DNA from 2 places in the Aeribacillus sp. FSL K6-2848 genome. Region 2 is predicted to be linked to the other one. Evidence: a T-box and tRNA genes for the amino acid it is inferred to sense, from the RefSeq annotation. Region 2 holds a T-box; the other holds one or more tRNA genes.
What was found. A T-box is a leader RNA that pairs with one kind of tRNA and senses whether it is charged. The one in region 2 lies ahead of serS (serine--tRNA ligase), so its partner is inferred to be a tRNA-Ser.
Positions count from the first base shown of each region.

Region 1: it has a tRNA-Ser gene. The T-box ahead of serS (serine--tRNA ligase) is inferred to sense a tRNA for this amino acid. The anticodon was not compared.

Region 1 covers NZ_JBBOQQ010000001.1:1,964,144-1,967,422, forward strand. The annotation lists gene NSS70_RS09575 (efflux RND transporter permease subunit) at 1-1,248, shown strand, start outside; tRNA gene NSS70_RS09580 (tRNA-Ser) at 1,418-1,505, opposite strand; tRNA gene NSS70_RS09585 (tRNA-Pro) at 1,507-1,583, opposite strand; gene NSS70_RS09590 (MBL fold metallo-hydrolase) at 1,725-2,693, shown strand; partial or broken gene NSS70_RS09595 (pirin family protein) at 2,701-3,279, shown strand, end outside.
Region 2 covers NZ_JBBOQQ010000001.1:19,337-22,615, forward strand. The annotation lists gene NSS70_RS00075 (serine hydrolase) at 1-108, shown strand, start outside; gene pdxS (pyridoxal 5'-phosphate synthase lyase subunit PdxS) at 250-1,134, shown strand; gene pdxT (pyridoxal 5'-phosphate synthase glutaminase subunit PdxT) at 1,148-1,735, shown strand; T-box leader at 1,786-2,002, shown strand; gene serS (serine--tRNA ligase) at 2,051-3,279, shown strand, end outside.

The sequences.
Region 1 (3,279 bases), 1.9 Mb from region 2:
GAAAATCCGATGAATCCTGGAAATCGAAATCAGGCCATTTTCTTTATTATGTATGAAGATGACACACCGAATTTTGAAAAAGAAAAGGAGAAAATTGTTAAAGACTTAAATGAATTAACGAACGAAAAAGGCGATTGGGGCACCATTGACATGATGATGGCAAGCAATGAGTACACATTGTATGTGTTTGGCGATTCGATGGAAGATATTGAGCCTGTCGCCCAAAAAGTGCAAAAAATCTTGGAAGATGAAAAAAACTTGAAAAATGTCGAATCAGGTTTATCGAAAACTTATGATGAGTTCACGTTTGTTGTTGATCAAGAAAAGATGAGCAAGCTAGGATTGACCGCTGGGCAAATTGCGATGGCATTAAGCCAACACCATGAACGGCCGGTTTTAACAACAATCCAAAAAGAAGGTCAAGACATTGAAGTTTATATTGAAGGGGAAGAGCAAACATTTGATTCGATTGATGAGATGAAAAAGAAAACCATTCAGTCCCCACTTGGCATGAATGTGAAAATTGGAGATGTAGCGAAAGTAAAAGAAGGCGAAACATCCAATACGATTACTAGACGCGACGGAAAATTTGCAGTATCAGTCAGCGGAGAGATTACTACTAATGACGTTAGCCAAGTAAATGCAAACATTCAAAAGAAAATAGATGGTTTAGAATTGCCGCCTGGTGTGAACATTGAAACAGGTGGAGTGTCCGAACAGATCAATGAGTCGTTTTCACAATTAGGATTGGCTATGCTCGCTGCCATCGCTGTTGTCTACTTTGTGCTGGTGGTTACGTTTAGTCAAGGACTTGCGCCTTTTGCCATTCTATTTTCACTTCCATTTACCGTCATCGGCGGATTTGTAGCGCTATGGCTTGGGGGAGAAACATTGAGCGTTTCAGCTTTGATCGGTGCGCTCATGTTAATCGGTATTGTTGTGACGAATGCGATTGTGTTAATTGACCGTGTCATTCATAAAGAGCGTGAAGGACTTTCTACAAGAGATGCGCTCATTGAAGCAGGGGCAACTCGTCTAAGACCGATTTTAATGACTGCGCTGGCAACAGTTGGAGCATTGCTTCCTCTCGCATTAGGTTATGAAGGAGATGGAGGCATGATCTCGAGAGGACTTGGTTTAACCGTCATCGGCGGATTGACCAGCTCGACTTTGCTGACTCTCATCATTGTTCCAATCGTCTATGAAGTATTAAGCAAATTTAGAAGAAAAGCTCCAATCGAGGAATGATAAGCAAAAAACCTGAAAAGCACTAAATAGGCTTTTCAGGTTTTTTGCATAACTTGCTGAAACAGTTTTTATGAAAATAAGAATATCAATTGTTTTGAAAAATTTTTAAAAGGGTCAATTATTCAAATTCCGGCAATAAAAAAACGCGCTAAAAAGCGCGTTTTTTAAACGGAGAAGGTGAGATTCGAACTCACGCGGCGGTTGCCCGCCCTAACGCATTTCGAGTGCGTCCCCTTCAACCACTTGGGTACTTCTCCATGGTCGGGAAGACAGGATTTGAACCTGCGACCCCCACGTCCCGAACGTGGTGCTCTGCCAAGCTGAGCTACTTCCCGAAAAACGTCAGCATTGATATTATATATTAAAATAAAAAATTTGTCATCAAAAAATTTTAACCAATCAACAAAAAGTTTGGAAAAGGAAATTAATCTTTTTTTGTTGAATTATGTAGTAGGCAAATAAAAGAAAGGAGTCACATAACATTGAAGGTACAAAACATTGGCGATGACATCACATTAATTGATCTTTTTGACTTAGGATTAGAAAACAGAACAGGGGCTTACGTTCTTCACGAAAAAGAGCTGACCATCATCGAAACAAGCGCGAGCCCGTCTGTCCCATATTTATTAAAAGGTCTTGATAGTTTAGGAATTGATCCGAAGGATGTTCAAAACATCATTGTTACGCACATTCATTTAGATCATTCGGGAGGTGTCGGGCTTTTCCTTAAACATTGCCCAAAAGCAAAAGTGTTCGTCCATCCCCGCGGGAAACGTCATTTGCAAGATCCATCCAGATTAATTGCCAGCGCCAAAATGGTGTATGGAGAGGAGCAATTTCAAAAATTGTTTGATCCGATTTTGCCCGTGCCAGAAGACCAGCTAGTTGTAAAAGAAGATTTGGAAACGCTTCAAGTAGGCGATGATCGCGTGCTGACGTTTTATCACACACCAGGTCATGCGAATCACCATTTTTGTATACATGATTCCAAAAGCAACGGCATCTTTACCGGCGACACGATCGGAGTTTTTTATTCAATGCTCTTAGATTCAGACTTAGAGTTTTATTTGCCGTCTACTTCTCCTAACCAGTTTGATCCGGATAAAATGCTTGAATCATGTGAAAGAATCGAAGCATTAAACGTTTCGAAAATATTTTTCGGTCATTTTGGCATGAGCGAGCATCCAGAGGAAGTTTATAAACAGCTAAAATATTGGCTGGACATTTTTGTAGATCAAGGCAAAGCGGTTGTAAAAGAGCATGGAAGCTTGCCGTTTGAAGAAAGATCAAAGCTTCTATCTGATAGATTGTACAGCACGCTGCAAGATTACTTAAAGAAAAAACATATTTCCGAAGATCATCAAGTGCACGAGTATTTAAAAATCGATATGGGCATTTGTGCGCAAGGGATTATTGATTACTTGCAAAAAGCAGAAAATAGATAAGGCTTGTATGGAAAGGGATATACGCAAAATTAAAAATGTTGCGTTACAAACGAATAATCCGACTCATACTAATGGGTTTGTGTTAGAACCTGGTAATTGGGAGGAATATGATCGATTTTAATGCTTGCGGAGGATATTTTTCAGCAAGGGACGTTTGACCTTCATCCCCATCGGGGAATCGAAACTGTCACATATGTAATTGACGGGATTTTGGAGCATTTTGATAACAAAAATGGATATGGCAAGCAAAGCCGGGGATGTTCAATGGATGACTGCTGGAAGAGGAGTAATCCATCAAGAAGATCCTGCACCTGGATCTACCGTTCACAGTCTGCAGCTGTGGGTTAATTTGCCGAGTTCAAAAAAACTGACCGCTCCCCGCTATCAAAATTTGAAAAGTGCTGACAGGCCAGTTAGAAAAGAAAAAGGAGCGTTGATTCGGATTTTTTCTGGTTCGTCAAAAGGTATTCAAGCGCCGACTAAAAAATTACGTTCCTGTCACGATGGTGGAAATGATTCTGGAACCTGATGCGTCCGTTCATCAAGATCTTCCGGAAAACTATAATGGTTTTCTTTATATTTTAGA
Region 2 (3,279 bases):
ACAAAAGTCGAAAAAGCTAACTGGTTTGTATTATCAATGAGAGGCATTGGTAGTTTTTTTGGTGATGTATGGAACGGAGCAGCAAACATGGTAAAAAGCTGGTTTTAATGCATAACTCCTAACATTTTGTTGGGGGTTTTTACTATATTTAAAATAAAAGAAATCCTTGAAATTTGATAGGAATTTTATAAAAATTAGGATAAAATAGACGTATGCATTTGAATGTATCATTAAGGAGGAACTATAGAAATGGCAATTACAGGTACTGATCGAGTAAAAAGGGGAATGGCCGAAATGCAAAAAGGCGGCGTCATCATGGATGTGGTCAATGCAGAACAGGCCAAAATTGCTGAAGAAGCAGGTGCGGTTGCCGTCATGGCGCTGGAAAGAGTTCCTGCTGACATTCGTGCGGCAGGCGGGGTTGCCCGCATGGCTGATCCGACGATTATTGAAGAGGTCATGAACGCGGTTACGATTCCAGTAATGGCAAAATGCCGTATTGGACATATTGTAGAAGCTCGAGTATTAGAAGCGCTCGGTGTTGATTATATTGATGAAAGTGAAGTGTTGACACCGGCTGATGAAGAGTTTCATATAAATAAGCGGGAATTTACGGTTCCATTTGTTTGTGGCTGCCGTGATTTAGGAGAAGCAGCTCGCCGAATTGGAGAAGGTGCTTCCATGCTCAGAACGAAGGGCGAACCGGGAACTGGCAACATTGTAGAAGCAGTTCGTCACATGCGGAAAGTGAATGCACAGGTTCGGAAAATTGTCGGTATGAGCGAAGATGAGCTAATGACGGAAGCAAAAAATTTAGGAGCCCCGTATGAAGTGCTGCTACAAATTAAAAAGGAAGGACGACTCCCTGTCGTGAATTTTGCTGCTGGCGGCGTTGCAACACCTGCTGACGCAGCGTTGATGATGCAGCTTGGTGCAGATGGTGTGTTTGTCGGCTCAGGTATTTTTAAATCTGAAAATCCAGGAAAGTATGCCCGGGCAATTGTGGAAGCGACCACACACTATGAGGATTATGAATTAATCGCTCATTTATCGAAAGATCTTGGAACTGCGATGAAAGGGATCGATATTTCTTCATTGCTTCCGGAACATCGTATGCAAGAACGTGGCTGGTAAAGGAGAATACAAAATGAAAGTAGGAGTTTTGGCACTCCAAGGTGCTGTGAGGGAGCATATTCAGTCAATCGAAGCTTGTGGTGCAGAAGGCGTAAAAATTAAAAAATCCGAACAATTGCAAAATATCGATGGACTTATTTTACCAGGCGGCGAAAGCACGACAATGAGAAGATTGATTGAAAAGTATGGGTTGATGGACCCTTTGAAAGAATTTATAAAGGGAGGAAAACCTGTTTTCGGTACATGTGCTGGTCTTATTTTGCTGGCGAAGCAAATTGTTGGACAAGATGAGCCGCACCTTGGTGTATTGGATGTGGTCGTTGAACGGAATTCTTTCGGCCGCCAGCGTGAAAGTTTTGAAGCGGAATTAACCATTGCAGGAGTTGGGGACGATTTTATAGGTGTGTTTATTCGCGCTCCGCATATTGTAGAAGCAGGAGAAAATGTTGAAATTTTAGCAAAACATGAGGATCGAATTGTTGCTGTTCGACAAGGCCACATTCTTGGATGTTCATTCCATCCGGAATTGACGGATGATCATCGATTTGTGCAATATTTTTTAAATATGGTGAAGGAATCAAACGAGAAAGTTCATGCATAAAAAAGTTGAACAAACCCTAAACTTATAGTAAATTTATGAATATAAATAGATCTAAAGCAATGAGAGGAACTAGTAGCAAGTTGTTTTTCTTAAGAGAGCTGGTGGTTGGTGGAAACCAGTGAAAAACGCTTGTGAATCCGTCCTTGAGTGAAATGCTGAATGCAAGTTTTTGTTAGTAAGCATTTACGGAAAAAACCGTTACCTTTGTAAGTGGAAGGCTGATGCCTTCAAGCAGGGTGGCAACGCGGGTATACTCTCGTCCCTTTTTGGACGGGAGTTTTTATTTTGAATATAAAAACGAAAGGAGTGTCCATGATGCTTGATATGAAATTTTTACGGTCAAATTTTGAAGAAATAAAAAAGAAGCTTGAACACCGTGGAGAGGATTTAACTGATTTTGATCAATTTGTTGACTTGGATAAAAAGCGTCGTGAACTAATTGTTACGACGGAAGAATTAAAAAGCAAAAGAAATGAAGTATCTTCTAAAATCGCCGAATTGAAAAGAGAAAAGAAAGACACAGATCATTTAATTCAAGAAATGCGTCAAGTAGGAGAACGCATCAAAACACTTGATGAGGAATTAAAAGAGATTGAAGAAAAGTTAGAAACCTTGATTTTGTCGATTCCAAACATTCCGCATGAGAGCGTTCCAGTCGGCGATTCAGAGGAAGATAATGTAGAAGTCCGCAAATGGGGAGAAATCCCGACCTTTCGTTTTGAACCAAAACCTCATTGGGAAATTGCCGACCAATTAGGAATTCTCGATTTTGAAAGAGCCGGCAAGGTGACCGGCAGCCGCTTTGTATTTTATAAAGGTTTGGGCGCAAGATTAGAAAGGGCGCTTATCAGTTTTATGATAGATTTGCATGTTGAAGAACATGGCTATGAGGAAGTTTTGCCTCCGTATATAGTGAACCGTACAAGCATGATCGGAACAGGACAGCTTCCGAAGTTTGAGGGAGACGCTTTTAAAATTCAAGGTGAGGATTATTTCTTAATACCAACAGCGGAAGTTCCTGTCACAAATTTGCACCGTGATGAAATTTTACAGGAGAAGCAGCTTCCAATCAATTATGTAGCGTACAGCGCTTGCTTCCGTTCTGAGGCAGGGGCGGCCGGAAGAGATACGCGCGGCCTTATTCGCCAGCATCAATTTAACAAAGTGGAGCTTGTGAAAATTGTAAAGCCTGAAGATTCTTATGAGGAATTAGAAAAATTAACAAGTCATGCTGAAAACGTATTGAAGCTGTTAGGACTTCCATATCGAGTTATGAGCATGTGTACAGCTGATTTAGGCTTTACGGCAGCAAAAAAATATGATCTTGAAGTATGGCTTCCAAGCTATCAAACATATCGTGAAATTTCTTCTTGCAGCAACTTTGAAGCGTTTCAGGCTCGCCGGGCGAATATACGGTTCCGACGGGATCCGAAAGCAAAGCCTGAGCATGTGCATACGTTAAATGGTTCTGGGCTTGCAATAGGTCGTACAGTAGCAGCCATTTTGGAAAATTACCAGCAAGAAGACGGATCTGTCGTCATTCC